Regions from separate parts of the Nonomuraea sp. NPDC050691 genome, predicted to be linked through region 1. Evidence: predicted binding sites of a transcription regulator. Region 1 holds the regulator's gene; the other holds the start of a gene.
What was found. Region 1 encodes HrcA, which represses chaperone genes, less so after heat shock. Its sites were predicted from a motif close to TTGGCACTCTCNNNNNGAGAGTGCCAA; they were not measured.
Positions count from the first base shown of each region.

Region 1 (7,716 bases):
TGGTGGTGCCCGACGGCAGGTCGACCTGGGTCACGTCGCCGGTCACCACGATCTTGGAGTTGAAGCCGAGCCTGGTCAGGAACATCTTCATCTGCTCGGCCGAGGAGTTCTGGGCCTCGTCGAGGATGATGAAGGCGTCGTTGAGGGTGCGGCCCCGCATGTACGCCAGCGGCGCGACCTCGATCGTGCCCGCCGCCATCAGCTTGGGGATGGAGTCGGGGTCGACCATGTCGTGCAGCGCGTCGTACAGCGGCCGGAGGTAGGGGTCGATCTTCTCGTACAGCGTGCCCGGCAAAAAGCCGAGCCGCTCGCCCGCCTCGACGGCGGGGCGGGTGAGGATGATCCGGTTGATCCGCTTCTCCTGGAGCGCCCGCACGGCCTTGGCCATGGCGAGATAGGTCTTGCCGGTGCCGGCCGGGCCGATCCCGAACACGATCGTGTGGTTGTCGATCGCGTCGACGTAGCGCTTCTGGTTGACGGTCTTGGGCCGGATCGTCCGGCCGCGCGAGGAGAGGATGTCGAGGGAGAGCACCTCGGCCGGCCGGTCGGAGGTCATGCGGAGCATGGCGATGCTCCGCTCGACCGCGTCGGGCGTGAGCTCGCCGCCGCTCCTGAGCACTTCGACGAGCTCTTCGAACAGCCGCACCACGGCCCCGCTCTCGTCGGGGCCGCCGGTGACGGTGATCTCGTTTCCTCGGACGTGGATGTCGGCCCGGAAGGCGCTCTCGATGACACGCAGCAGCTCGTCACGGGAGCCCAGGAGGCTGACCATCGGGTATTCGTCCGGAATCAGCACCTTGGCCTGTGTGCGCGTCGGAGGTGCGGTCCGGCGGGTTTCATGTAGTTCGGACATGGGCAGGCCAGCGGCCTGATGCCTCCCGGTCTGTTCGTGTGTGCTTCTTCGCCCATGGTAGCCGGGCCCACGCGAACCGTTCTCGTCAATATCGGCCGGCCGCCGTCAGCCGGGGGGCCAGGTCAGGCCACGGCCCCCGAGCAGGTGCGCGTGGACGTGGAAGACCGTCTGGCCCGCGCCGGGCCCGGTGTTGAAGACCACGCGGTAGCCGGTGTCGGCCACGCCCTCCTGGACGGCCACGGCGTGGGCGGCCTTGAGGACGTCGTCGGCCAGCCCGTCGTCGGCCGCGGCCAGCGCCGCCGCGTCGGCGTGGTGCTCCTTGGGGATGACCAGCACGTGGGTCGGGGCCTGCGGGTTGATGTCGCGGAACGCGAGCGCCCGGTCGGTCTCCAGGACGACCTCGGCCGGGATCTCCTTGGCGACGATCTTGCAGAAGAGGCAGTCGGTCACCCGCCCAGCCTACCGAGACGGAACGCCCCCGCACGGCGATCACCGCGCCGTGCCGCCGGCGCCTCACCTGGAACGTTCCCAACTCCCCGAGCCCGTTGCGAATCGGTGACCGCAGGCGCCGTGCAAGGGAAGATCCTCGCGGTTAGGGTGGGTGTGCGAGACTGCAAGCACAACAGGACATATCGGGGTCGGGCACGGCCACCTGGCGAGGACACGACTGGGTAATGCCGCCTAAGGAACGTAAACCCTCTCGGAAGGCCGCGCGTCCTCATGAGGTGACCACCGAGACCCTTCTGGCCGACAGGTCGTTAGGGGCGGTGCCGGTCGGGTGGGACGCCGACATGGCCGTGACCGCGCTGTACAGCGCGCACTTTCGGTCATTGGTGCGTCTCGCTGTGTTGCTGGTACGCGACATGGCGACCGCCGAGGAGGTCGTGCAGGACGCGTTCGTCGCCATCCACGGCGCCTGGCGCAGACTGCGCGACCCCGACAAGGCACTCGCCTACCTGCGTCAATCCGTCGTCAACCGTTCCCGATCCGTGCTGCGTCATCGCGCGGTCGTCGAGAAGTATGCTCCCAAGGGTCTGCCCGACGCCCCGAGCGCCGAGAACGGCGCGATCGGCGAGCTCGAACGCTCGGCCGTGATCGAGGCGCTGCGGGCCCTGCCGGCACGTCAGAGAGAGGCGCTCGTCCTTCGCTACTACGGTGACCTGTCCGAGGCTGAGATAGCCCACGCCATGGGCATCAGCAAGGGAGCGGTCAAGAGCCACACCGCACGTGGCATGGCCGCTTTGCGTTCCGTCCTGGAGAAGATGTCATGACCCAGCCCCCCGACGAGTACGGCGACGTACTACGCCGAGTGCTGCGCGCGGAGGCGGACACGGCCGTGCCCTCGCCGGACGGACTGGAGATCATCCGGGCCCGCATCGAGCGGCGCGGCGTCCGCAACCTGTTCTGGTGGCGCGCGGGCGCCGCCGCGGCCAGCGCCGTGCTGGTGGCGGGCACGATCGTCATGGTGATCCCGGAGCTGCGCCACCAGGTGCTGCGCGAGACCGTGCAGGACGTGCGCAGCACCTCCACGCCGCCCGACGGCTCCTCCACCACCCGGGCCGTGTCGCCCGAGCCGCCGCAGCGGAGCGAGCCGCGCGAGGTCGTGGTGGTGCCCGACCCGACGACCCGGCCGCCCCGGCACATCCCCGAGACCGCGCGCTCCACCAGCAAGCCGACGCGCAGGACACCCTCCCCCACCCCGTGCCCCTCGACGGCGGACGAGCAGGCCGCGCGAGGCGACGACTGCCCCGGCGTGACGCCGTCCCCGACGCCCACCCCGTCCGCCACGGTGACGGACACGACGACGCCGACGACCGTGGCGTGCCCCGCCGAGGACTGCCCGACCGACGAGCCGCCGCAGCCGACGCAGCCCACCCAGGTCGTCACCACGATCACGGACACGAGCCCGCTCTCCCCGCAGTAGACGCGCCGGACGTCAGCACGCGTCAGGCGTCTCGCAGGGTTTCAGGAGCGACCAGCCTCGGGCCGGCTCCGGGCGTCACCAGCGGCCGGTGCGGGCCATGAGGACCGAGGCCGCCGCGACCCCGGCCGTCGAGGTGCGCAGCACCGTCGGCCCGAGCAGCACCGGCACGGCGCCGGCCGCCCTGAACCGGGCCACCTCCTCCTCCGCGACCCCGCCCTCCGGGCCCACGACCATGACGACGTCGCCGTCGGCCGGGACCTCCAGGCGCGACAGCGGCTCGGCGGCGTCCTCGTGGAGCACCAGGGCCAGGGCCGCGTCGCGCAGCAGCTTCTCCACCTGGGCCGTGGAAGCCGGCTCGGTCACCTCGGGCAGGTGGAAGCGGCGGGCCTGCTTGCCCGCCTCGCGAGCCGTGGAGCGCCAGCGGGCCAGCGCCTTGGCCGCCCGGTCGCCCTTCCACTGCGTGATGCTGCGCGAGGCCGCCCACGGGACGATCACGTCGACGCCCGCCTCGGTCATCATCTCGACGGCGAGCTCGCCCCGGTCGCCCTTCGGCAGGCCCTGCACGGCCACGATCCGGGGCCGGGGGGCCGGCACGTCGTACCGTCCGACCACGTCGAGCCGCAGGGAGTCCTTCAGCGCCTCGCGCACCACGCACTCGGCGACCGCGCCGGCGCCGTCGGTCAGGTCCACCCGCTCACCGGCGCGCAGCCGACGCACGGCCGCGGCGTGGCGCCCCTCGGGGCCGTCGAGCACCAGCTCGGACCCGCCCAGGGCGTCGGACAGGAAGACGGGAACGCTCACGTCCGCCCGTCTCTCCCGCGCGGCGCCCTCATCTCCCGTTGAACGCGTCGCGCAGCCGTGAGAAAAAACCCTGCTGGCCCGGCGCGAACTTGCCCGGAGGCCGCTCCTCGCCGCGCAGCTTGGCCAGCTCGCGCAGCAGCTCCTCCTGCGCCGGGTCGAGCCGCAACGGCGTCTCGACGTTGACGTGGATCAGCAGGTCGCCCCGGCCGCTCTCGTTGAGCCGCTGCACGCCCCGGCCGTACATCGTGATGACCTGCCCCGACTGGGTGCCCGGCCGCACGTCGATCTCCTCGGCGCCGTCGAGCGTCTCCACGGTGAGCACGGTGCCGAGCGCCGCGGCCGTCATCGGGATCTGCACCGTGCAGTGCAGGTCGTCGCCGCGCCGCTCGAAGATCTCGTGCGGGCGCTCGACGATCTCCAGGAACAGGTCGCCGGGCGGGCCGCCGCCGGGGCCGACCTCGCCCTCGCCGGCGAGCTGGATGTGGGTGCCGTCCTCGACTCCCGCCGGGATGCGCACCTTGATCGTACGGCGGGTGCGCACGCGGCCGTCGCCGGAGCACTCCTGGCAGGGGTGGCGGATGATCGACCCGAAGCCGCCGCACTGGGGACACGGCCGGGAGGTCATGACCTGGCCCAGGAACGACCGGGTGACCTGGGAGATCTCGCCGCGGCCGTTGCACATGTCGCAGGTGTCGGGGTGGGTGCCGGGCGCGGCGCCGGCGCCCTGGCAGACCTCACACAGCACGGCCGTGTCGACGACCAGCTCACGGGTGGTGCCGAACGCGGTCTCGCGCAGGTCGAGCTCGACGCGGATGGTCGCGTTGCGGCCCCTGCGGGCGCGCGAGCGGGGACCGCGGGAGCCGCCGGCCGAGCCGAAGAACGCGTCCATGATGTCGCTGAACGGGAAGCCCGCGCCGAAACCGCCGGCCCCCGCGCCCGCCGCGGCGCCACCGAACGGGTCGGCGCCGAGGTCGTACATCTGGCGCTTGTTCGCGTCGGACAGCACCTCGTAGGCCTGCGTGATCTCCTTGAACCGCTCCTGGGTCTCAGGGTCGGGGTTCACGTCAGGGTGGAGCTCCCGGGCCAGCCTGCGGTAGGCCTTCTTGATCTCGTCCTGACTGGCGTCACGGCGCACCCCGAGGGTGGCGTAGTAGTCGCTGTTTGCCACTTATCGACCTCTTATGATGCAGCCAGGATCTGGCTGACGTAGCGTGCCACCGCGCGTACGGCGCCCATCGTCACGGGGTAGTCCATCCTCGTGGGACCCAGCACGCCGAGGCGTGCCAGTTGGTTGTCGCCAGAACCGTATCCGGTCGCGACGATGGACGTGCCGTGGAGATAGGGGTTTTCCGAGCCGATGCGCACGGTGAGCGCGGACGGGGTGTCGCCGGACGTCTCGCCGAGCAGCCGCATGAGCACGACCTGCTCCTCCAGGGCCTCCAGCACGGCGCGCAGGCCGGTGGTGAAGTCGGCGCCGGCGAGATTGGCCGCCCCGGCGAAGACGATCTTCTCGTCGTGGCGTTCGACGAGGGTCTCGAGCAGCACCGACAGGATCGTGGCCACGGCCGGCCGGTCCTCGGCGGGCAGCCGCTCGGGAAGGTCGGCGACCAGCTCGGGCACGGCGCTCAGGCCGCAGCCGTCGAGTGAGGCGTTGAGCACGGCCCGCAGGTGCGCGATGCGGGTGTCCTCCACGACCTCGGGCAGCTCGACGACCCGCTGCTCGACGCGGCCGGTGTTGGTGATGAGGACCAGCATGACCCGCCGCTCGGTCAGCGGCACGATCTCGACGTGCCGGACCGTCGAGCGGGTCAGCGTCGGGTACTGCACGACCGCCACCTGCCGGGTGAGCTGCGCGAGCAGCCGGACGGTGCGGGTGACCACGTCGTCGAGGTCGACCGCCCCGGCCAGGAACGTCTCGATCGCCCGCCGCTCCGCCGCGGACAGCGGCTTGACCTGGGACAACCGGTCGACGAACAGCCGGTAGCCCTTGTCGGTCGGCACGCGGCCCGCGCTGGTGTGCGGCTGGGTGATGTAGCCCTCCTCCTCCAGCGCGGCCATGTCGTTGCGGACCGTGGCGGGGGAGACCTTGAGATTGTGGCGCTCCGCCAGCGCCTTGGAGCCCACCGGTTCGTTGGTGGACACGTAGTCTTCGACAATGGCGCGGAGCACCGCCAGCTTACGATCGTCGAGCACGTGCTCACCTCCTGCCTCTGCCTCGCGGGAACGACCGTCTAGCACTCTGTGTTCCCGAGTGCCAAGTGTACGGCTCTCACCCACAAGGTGCGATAACACCTGACCATCCTGCTGCTGGCGCGGGCCCGGCCTTAGGGATCACACTGGCCGACATGACCGACGATTCCCCGTCCCAGCCGCCAGGGTCCGAGCCGCCCGGCCCGGCGCCCGGATCCGGCCCGTACCCCGGTCAGCCCGCTCCTCCCCCGCACGGCCCGCCGCAGGGCGGTCAGGCTCCGCCGCCGTACGGGCGGCAGCCGTACCAGACGGGCCCCCACGGCACGCCGCAGCAGGCCCCGTACCCGCCTCCGCCCCACGGCGGGCCGTCGGGTGAGCAGCGAGCCTACCCGCCGCCGCCCTACGGGCCGGGACCTTCGACGGGTGCGCACGCCCCCTACCCGCAGGCGCCTCCCCCGCAGGGCCCCTACGGGGCGCCTTCAGGCGAGCAGGGACCGTACGGCCCGCCCCCGGGCCCGGTCTCGGGTCCGCAGGGCCCTTACGGTCCTCCGTCCGGCGCTCAGGGGCCGTACTACGGACCGCCGTCGGGTCCGCAGGGGCCGTACCCCGGACCGGGTGGGCAGGCACCGTACGCGGGGCAGCCCTTCGGCGCGGCCGGCCCGTACGGCGGCGGCCCCCTGTCCACGCCGTGGGTCAGCCCCAAGCTGCTGCGGCCCCCGCTGTGGTGGGTGTGGGCGGCGTGGGGAGTGGCGCTGGTGTGCGTGGTGGCCGGGGTGGCGCTGTTCGCCAACGGCGTGACGGGCACGGTGAGCAGCGCGCTGCCGACGAAGACGTTCGCAGCGGGCGAGATCGTCTCCGTGACCGTGGACCCCGCCGACGACCCGGTCGTGTACCTGGCCAGCGCCACGCCCGTCGAATACACCTGCTCGGTCACCGGCGGCGACGGCAAGGGGCTGCTGGCCAAGATGCCCGGCACCATGACGGTCACCCAGGGCTCGACCCGGTGGCAGGCCATCCTCGCCCTGAACGTGTCCAAGGAGGGCGGCTACGTGCTCAAGTGCGGCACGCTGCAGTCCGTGGGCGCGCGCTTCGCGGTGGGCCCGTCCGTGGACACCGGCGGGCTCGCGGGGGGCGTGGCGGCGCTGGTGCTGCTGCCCGGTCTCGGCATCCTGCTGGCGATCGTCGTCACGGTCGTCGTCCTGGTACGGCGCGGCGGCCACCGCAAGCGCCTCGCCGCGGGCGGATGAGCCTCGCACGACCACGCGGGCAAGCGGGTGGATGAGCCTCGCACGACGACGCGGGCGGATGGATGAGCCTTGTGCGACGACTCGGGGCGGGTGGATCGCAAGGCCGTCGCGGCGGGCGGGTGATTTGCTACGGTCCCCGTGTGTACGACGGTGATGTTCTCGCGGGAAACTGGCGGCGGCCGGGCAAGGGCACGATCCCGAAGGTGCCCGCCGAACTCGACCTCGTCGTGGAGGACGCCGAGAGCGGCTTCTGCGGCGCGGTCGTGGGCTGCGACAAGGAGGCCGTCACGCTGGAGGACCGCTTCGGCAAGCGGCGGCTGTTCCCGCTGGCGCCCGCCGCGTTCCTGCTGGAGGGCAAGATCGTGACGCTGGTGCGGCCGGCCACGGCGCCGCGCGGGCCGAGGCGCAGCGCGTCCGGGTCGATCGCGGTGGAGGGGCTGCGCGCCAAGGTCGCCAAGGAGAGCCGCATCTACGTCGAGGGAGTCCACGACGCCGCCCTCGTCGAGAAGATCTGGGGCCACGACCTTCGCGTGGAGGGGGTGGTGGTCGAGTACCTGGAGGGCGTGGACGACCTGCCCGCGATCGTCGCCGAGTTCGGCCCCGAGCCGGGACGCCGGCTGGGTGTGCTGGTGGACCACCTGGTGCCCGGGTCCAAGGAGAGCCGCATCGCCGCCCAGGTGACCTCGCCGGACGTGCTCGTG
Region 1 is NZ_JBFAIA010000138.1:13,447-21,162, forward strand. It holds gene AB0H81_RS33390 (PhoH family protein) at 1-853, opposite strand, end outside; gene AB0H81_RS33395 (histidine triad nucleotide-binding protein) at 959-1,303, opposite strand; gene AB0H81_RS33400 (SigE family RNA polymerase sigma factor) at 1,645-2,124, shown strand; gene AB0H81_RS33405 (hypothetical protein) at 2,121-2,777, shown strand; gene AB0H81_RS33410 (16S rRNA (uracil(1498)-N(3))-methyltransferase) at 2,853-3,578, opposite strand; gene dnaJ (molecular chaperone DnaJ) at 3,607-4,746, opposite strand; gene hrcA (heat-inducible transcriptional repressor HrcA) at 4,758-5,771, opposite strand; gene AB0H81_RS33425 (hypothetical protein) at 5,924-7,015, shown strand; gene AB0H81_RS33430 (DUF3097 domain-containing protein) at 7,156-7,716, shown strand, end outside.

Region 2 (7,716 bases), on a different contig from region 1:
CTCCTCGGCGGCCCGGGCGGCGATCGCCTCCTCGATCCGCTCGCCGATCCCGAGCGTCACCGGGAGCTGGCTCACCCGCTGGTTGACCGCCTCCAGGTGGTCGTCCACCGTCTCCAGTTGCTCGCCCGCCTGCTCGGCGCGGGTGGCGAGGTCGGTCAGGTGCCGCTCCACGCCGTCGAAGCGGGCCTGCATGCCGCTCTGGATGCTGGTGCCCACCTGGTCGAACCTCGCCGCCAGCCCGGTGTCGACGGCGTCGAGGCGGCCGGCGAGCCCGTCCATCGTGTCGAAGCGGGCCGACAGGTTGGCGTCGACCGTCGCGAAGTGCGCCGCCATGGCGCTGTCGCTGCGGTCGAGGCGGCTCGTGACCCCGTCGAACCCGGCGGCCAGCTTCGTGTCGACGGTCGTGAAGCGGCCCGTCACCGTGCTGTCGACGGCGTCGAAGCGGGTCGTCAGGTGCTCCTCGACCTCGCTCAGCCGCTCGTCCAGCGACTCCAGGCCGTTGTCGAGGTGGTTGAAGCGGGCCTCGTTGCGGGTCGCGGCCTCGCCGAGGTGCTGGCCGACGCCGGCCACCCGCTCGTCGAGCGTGGTCAGGCGGCCGTCGAGCGTGGTGAAGCGGCCGTCCACCCGGCCGTCCAGGGCGCCGAGCTGACCGTCCATCGAGACGATCCGCTTGTCCACGCCTCCCAGCCGGGAGTCGACCCCGGCCAGGCGGCCGTCGACCCCCTCCATGCGCGCGTCGAGCTCGTCGAGCCGCACGCCGACCTGCTGCTGGGTCTCCTCCAGCCGGACCGCGACCTGCTGCTGCGTCTCCTCCAGGCTCGCGGCCAGCTCCTGCCGCGACTCCTCCAGTCGCGCCGCCAGCCGCTGCTCGGCGGTCGTGAGCCGGTCGGTCACGGCGCTCACCTGGCCCGTGAGGACGTCCACGTGCGCGGTCAGCCGCTCGGCGACGGCGTCCACGTGCGCGTTGACCTGCTCGCCGACCGCGGCGGCCCGGGCGCCGACCTGGTCGGCGGCGGCGGTCAGCCGGTCGTCCAGGCCGCTCGACAGCCCCGCGGACAGCCCGTTCGACAGGTCGGCCACCAGGCTCTCGACGCGGTCCGTGCGCGCCGTCAGCTCGGCGAGTGACCTGTCGAGCCGGGTGAAGCGGCTCGCCGCGGCCTCCATGCTGGAGCCCAGCTGGGCCATGACGGCCGAGAACTCGCCCAGCCGCTTGGCGATGCCCTCGCCGCCGTCCAGGACCGCCTGCAGCCGTTTCAGCGTCTCCTCGACACCGCCGCCGATGGTGGTCAGGTCGTCCCAGATGTTCGGCAGCTCGACCACGGGAGCGACGCGCTGGTGGACCGACTCCACCCGGGCGTCCACGGAGCCCACCTGCGAGCCGACGGCGTCCACGTGGTCGCGCACCGCCTCGACGTGCTGGGCGAGGCCCTCGGCCCACATGGGCGGCTTGGCCGCCATGTCGTCAAGGCGCCCGCTCACCGTCTCCAGCGTGCCGCTCAACCCCCCGAGCTCCCGCTCGCGCACCTCGCGCAGCAGCCACTCCATGCCCTCGAGCCGCTGGCGGATCTCGTCGAGGACGGCCCCCTGCGTGCGCTGCTCGTACACGTGGTCCTGCGCGGCGCGCGCCAGCAGCTCGCGCATCCTCTCCGGGACCTTGCTGTGGCCGCCTGTCTGCAGGAGGGCGGTGTGGTTGGAATGATCCACCGAAAGCTCCTTCACTCGCCGACGGTTCATCGCGCAGCGGTGGATAGGTCCGGTTTGCAGATGGAAGAAGGAGAACGCGGTAAACCGCAACAGGGGGGAGAACTCCCGCCCGCCCACCTTAGCCTCTCGATCAAGCCGCGTCAGTGGTGCGGGAAAATATCGTGGTTGCCGGGGGAACGCCCCGATTTGCCATTTACGCAGGTGAGCCCGGGCGGCAGATCAGGGCGGAGGGCTTGTCCATGATCCGGGTCAGAATGACCACGGCGGATTCGGTGCCCGAAAGTCGGAGATCGCTCCGAAGGCGTTCGATATCGACAGCCGAGGCCCGCTTTTTAATAGTGACATTTCCTATTTTCCGGTCGCGGAGCGCGGCGCGCAGACGCTTGAGCGAGAACGGCAGCGCCTCCTCCACCTCGTACCGGGCCGCCCAGGGGGTGTCGACCGGATCGTCGCCGGTGATGTAGGCGATCATGGGGTCGGGCAGGCGGCCGCCGACCAGCTCGGCCACCTCGCCGACGAGGTGGGCGCGGATCGCGGCGCCGTCGGGCTCGTAGACGTGGCGGCCCAGCGGCCCGGTGGGGGCGACGGCGCCGGCGTCGCGCAGGACGTGCCCGCCCGGCAGCAGCGTGGCCAGCCGGACGAGTCCGGTCTTCCGCGCGGCGCGCGGCGGCGCCCACAGGGACGCCTCCTTGACCTCGCCCTTGTACGAGACCCACTCGGCCTCGGCGCCCTCCGGGATGAACTCGTACGGGATGCCCGGGGCGACCTTGACACAGGCCCGCGGGGCGCGGGCGAGCAGGTCGAGCACGACCGGCCACGGCGGGGAGTAGGCCATGGGGTCGAACGTGCGGCCCCTGGAGGTGCGCCGGGCCGGGTCGGCGAACAGGACGTCGTAGTCCTCGGGCGACACCGACGCGGCGTCGGCCACGCGTACCGTGACCCGCTCGGCCACCCCGAGCGCCTCGGCGTTGGCCCTGGCCACGGCCACGGTCAGCGGGTCGGTGTCGACGGCGTCCACGAGGCAGCCGGCCCGGGCCAGCGCCAGCAGGTCGCCGCCGGAGCCGCAGCACACGTCCGCCACCCGGGGTCCGTCGCCCGCCCCGGCGTGGTGAGAGCTTCGCCACAGGCTCAGCAGCCGGGTGGCGCGGTGGGCGGCGACCTCGGCGCGGGTGGCCTGCTCCAGGCCGTGCGGCGTGAAGTACATCAGCTCGGCGTCCGCACCGAACTTGGCGCGCGCCCGTTCCCGCAGCCGTGCCTGCGTGAGCGCCGCCGAGGAGAGCGCGGCGTCGTAGGTGCGGCGCAGGCTCGTCGCGGCCGCCACGGGGTCGGCGTCCCGGTGCTCGACCGCCTCCGCGAGCGCGCGCTGCCCGCGCGGGGTGAGCAACTCGGTGAAGGCGTCCAGGTCCACGCCGTACGACGTTAGCGCCCCGCCCGGCGGGCCCGTTCCGGGCCCCCGCCGGGACCTGGGAGGACGAGGTATCGCTCTCAGCAAACGTGTTCGTGTTGACTGTCAAGCCCCTCTTGCATATGTTTCCTGTTGGCACTCTCCCCTTGAGAGTGCCAACGTGCGACGAGGCAGGTCTGGCACCCGCGACGGCAGGCCCCGCTGGTCGCCTCTTCTAGATCATTCAAATCTGAAGGGGAGGTCCGATCGTGACGACCGCCACCAAGGTTCCCGTTAAGCCGCTCGGCGACCGCATCGTGGTGCAGCCGCTTGAGGCTGAGCAGACCACCGCTTCCGGCCTGGTAATCCCGGACACCGCCAAGGAGAAGCCGCAGGAGGGCAAGGTCCTCGCGGTGGGCCCGGGCAACTGGGACGAGGACGGCGAGAAGCGGATCCCGCTCGACGTCAGTGAGGGCGACGTCGTCCTCTACAGCAAGTACGGCGGCACCGAGGTCAAGTACGGCGGCGAGGAGTACCTCGTGCTCTCCGCCCGCGACGTTCTCGCGATCATCGAGAAGTAAGCCGGTGGTGTCGGGCCCCGGGCGCCGTCGGCGGCCGGGGCCTTCGACACTAGGAGAGGACTCTCAGCAATATGGCGAAGATCCTGGAGTTCAACGAGGACGCCCGCCGCGCTCTTGAGCGTGGCGTGAACGCCCTCGCGGACGCCGTCAAGGTCACCCTCGGCCCGCGTGGCCGCAACGTCGTCATCGACAAGAAGTTCGGTGCTCCGACGATCACGAACGACGGTGTCACCATCGCTCGTGAGATCGAGCTGGAGGAGCGCTACGAGAACCTCGGCGCCCAGCTCGCCAAGGAAGTGGCCACCAAGACCAACGACATCGCGGGCGACGGCACCACCACCGCGACGGTCCTGGCCCAGGCCATGGTCCGCGAGGGCCTGCGCAACGTGGCGGCCGGCGCCTCGCCGCTGTCGCTCAAGCGCGGCATCGACAAGGCGGCCAAGGAGATCAGCGACAAGCTGCTCGCCAGCGCCCGCCCGGTCGAGGACAAGAAGGAGATCGCCAACGTCGCGACGATCTCCGCCCAGGACGCCAAGATCGGCGAGCTGATCGCCGAGGCGTTCGACAAGGTCGGCAAGGACGGCGTCCTCACGGTCGAAGAGTCCAACGCCATGGGCATGGAGCTCGAGTTCACCGAGGGCCTCCAGTTCGACAAGGGCTACCTGTCGGCCTACATGGTCACCGACCCCGAGCGCATGGAGTCCGTCCTCGAGGACGCCTACATCCTGCTCACGCAGGGCAAGATCTCCTCGATCGCCGACTTCCTGCCGCTGCTCGAGAAGATCGCCCAGACCAAGAAGCCGCTGCTCGTGGTCGCCGAGGACGTCGAGGGCGAGGCCCTGGCCGTCCTGGTCACCAACAAGATCCGTGGCACGTTCACCTCCGTCGCCGTCAAGGCGCCGGGCTTCGGCGACCGCCGCAAGGCGATGCTGCAGGACATGGCCATCCTCACCGGCGGCCAGGTCGTCAGCGAGGAGGTCGGCCTCAAGCTGGAGAACGTCGGTCTCGAGGTGCTCGGCCAGGCGCGCCGCGTCGTCGTCACCAAGGACGCCACGACCATCGTGGACGGCGCCGGTGACCAGCAGGCCATCGAGGACCGCGTCAAGGAGATCAAGCTCGCCATCGAGCAGTCCGACTCCGACTGGGACCGCGAGAAGCTGCAGGAGCGCCTCGCCAAGCTCGCGGGCGGCGTCTGCGTGCTGCGCGTCGGCGCGGCCACCGAGGTGGAGCTCAAGGAGAAGAAGCACCGTCTCGAGGACGCCATCTCCGCGACGCGCGCCGCGATCGAGGAGGGCATCGTCTCCGGCGGTGGCTCGGCCCTGATCCACGTCTCCAAGGAGCTCGGCGACCTCGGTCTGTCGGGCGACGAGGCCACCGGCGTCGGCGTCGTCCGCCGCGCGCTGGTCGAGCCGGCCCGCTGGATCGCCGAGAACGCCGGTCTCGAGGGCTACGTGGTCACCCACAAGGTCTCCGAGCTGGAGGTCGGCCACGGCCTCAACGCCGCGACCGGCGAGTACGGCGACCTGATCGCGCAGGGCGTCATCGACCCGGTCAAGGTCACCCGCTCGGCCGTCCAGAACGCCGCTTCGATCGCGGGCATGCTGCTCACGACCGAGGCGCTCGTCGTGGACAAGCCCGAGGAGGAGGCTGCGGCCGCCGGCCAGGGCCACGGCCACGGTCACGGCCACTGAGCACCTGACGGCTCACGAACGGCCCGTCCCCGCTTGCGGGGGCGGGCCGTTCGCGTGCCCGGACCTGTGCGGGCGAGGGCGCGCCACGGCTTCTGGCGTGATCCTGCACGTATCTGGATGAAGTGTTCGGATAGGGGCGAGCTGATGGGATGTGACGTGGTACCAATGGATACAACGCCGCATACAATCTGAGATATGAAATAGTGACTTATCCGGGTAAACCAGAAGTGGTGGCAAAGCGTCGTCTTGCCCGATCGTGTTGACTTCGGGTTGACCCGTGGTGAGGTGGGTTGACGCGAGGCGTTCTCCGTGCGCTGTCCCCGCGTTCTCCGCGCGTTGTCCCTCGGCCTGAGCTGCGTCGCTGGCGAATACCGCGCATTTCGTGTTATGGGGTGAAATATTCCTCCACTACTAAAGCCTTTCTGTCGTCATTCGATTACGGGCAGTCGCCGTCTCTTCAATGTGACCAATCCGTAGCCGTTCGCGATGACGACAGGCCCGATCAGGGCGGGCATCATGCCTATCGTGAGCGAGGGAAGCGTCGCCGACGCCAAAATTGGGGTAAGGCTCGCGTCGAGACTTCCGGCACGGACGGATGACTCCGACCTTAGGGAACTGACCAGCCTCGCCGTACAGGGAGATCGCGGTGCGATCGAATCCCTGCTCGGCGAGTTGCGTCCGATGGTGGTGCGCTATTGTCGCGCCAGGTTGGGCAGGGTTTCAGGGCAATATCACATTGCCGATGACGTGGCCCAGGAGGTGTGCATCGCGGTGTTGTCCGCGCTTCCGCGCTACCGCGACATGGGCCGTCCGTTCGCCTCTTTCGTGTTCGGCATCGCCTCGCACAAGGTGGCCGACGCGTTGCGCAGCTCCGTGCGCTCGGCCGTGCCGACGCAGGACCTGCCCGACGGGCCCGACGACGGACCGGGGCCCGAGGAGACCGTGGTCCGCTACATCGAGGTCGAGCACGCCCGCAGGCTGCTCGCCCGGTTGCCCGAGAATCAGCGGGAGTTGCTGCTGTTGCGCGTGGTGTCTGGGTTGTCCGCTGAGGAGACCGGTAATGTACTGGGCATGTCAGCAGGTGCGGTCCGGGTCGCCCAGCACCGGGCGCTCGCGAGGTTGAGGCAGATGGCCGAGCTGGAGTCGGCTTGACGCAGGAGCGGACCGGAGCCGGACCGGCTCCGGAGGACGAGAGCGACGCGCTGCTCGACGCCCTCGGCCGCGGGGAGCCGCCCCCTCATGACGATCCCGCCGCGCGGCTGCTCGCCGCCCTGCGGGCCGACGTCCGCCGCGACGACGACCGCTACGCGCGTCCGTGGGCCGACGGCGTCCACGCGCGTACGGGTGAGGCGGGCGCCGGCGAGGGCGGGGCGGCGCCGGTGGGTCAGCGGCGTTCCTCGGTGTCGATGACGCCGTCGACGTAACCCCGGGCGTACTCCCACGTGACGTAGTCGGCCGGGTCGGGGTGGAAGGCGGGCTCGTGCACCTGCGGCCGGCCCTTCTCGATCATCTGGCGGAGGTTGCCGCGCAGCAGATCCCAGTCGAAGAAGTGCTGCTCGCCGCACTCGGGGCAGTCGAGCACGAGGCCGAGCACCCCCTGGGGCTCCAGCAGGGAGCGGAACACCTCCACGTCGGCGAGGTCCGTGATGGCCTCGTCGCGCTCGGCGGCCGTGAGCGGCTCGGCGTCGTCGAGCTCGCCCATCTCGGCGGACGGGTCATTCGGATCGTCCGCGAACGGGTCGCGGGGGACGTCTTCCAGCACCTTCCCACCATATGACCGATGCGGCCGCCGTGGTGGTCAGTGGTGGTCAGTGGTGGTCAGCGGGTTGGTCGAGCCATCCGCGCCGCGCGGCCTCGACGCCCGCGTGGAAGCGCGACTGGGCGCCGAGCCGGGTCATCGCGTCGGCGAACCGGGCGCGCACGGTGCGGACCGACACGCCGAGATGGCGGGCGATCGACTCGTCGCACAGGCCCTGGGCGGCCAGCCGGAGCACCTGGACGGTGCCGTCCCGGTGACCCCACGGCACGGGTGCGGACCGGCCCCACCACTCCTCGAACAGCGATCTGAGCACGCCCACGACGATCGGGGTGCGTAAGAGATAGAAGTTGTAGGCGTGGTCGGGCAGGTTGCCGCCCCACAGCGCGGGCAGGCCGGCGGCCTCGTCGCCGGCGGTCATGAACCAGCTCGGCACCCGGTCGAGCGTGCGGACCTCGCCGCCGGTCTCCAGCAGGCGGCCGAGCCCGTCGCGGACGCCCGGCAGCGCCAGCGTCTCCACGGGGACGACGGCGCGCACGGTCATCAGCCCGCGTTGCTGCGCGTCGATCCAAGGATCAGCAAATTTCCGAGAAAAGTCGG
Region 2 is NZ_JBFAIA010000013.1:55,382-63,097, forward strand. It holds gene AB0H81_RS08345 (hypothetical protein) at 1-1,704, opposite strand, end outside; gene AB0H81_RS08350 (methyltransferase domain-containing protein) at 1,898-3,112, opposite strand; gene groES (co-chaperone GroES) at 3,355-3,669, shown strand; gene groL (chaperonin GroEL) at 3,741-5,360, shown strand; gene AB0H81_RS08365 (sigma-70 family RNA polymerase sigma factor) at 5,877-6,512, shown strand; gene AB0H81_RS08370 (hypothetical protein) at 6,509-6,784, shown strand; gene AB0H81_RS08375 (DUF5319 domain-containing protein) at 6,745-7,122, opposite strand; gene AB0H81_RS08380 (LuxR C-terminal-related transcriptional regulator) at 7,169-7,716, opposite strand, start outside.
Region 2: the regulator HrcA is predicted to act here: its motif matches at 3,242-3,268, upstream of groES (co-chaperone GroES).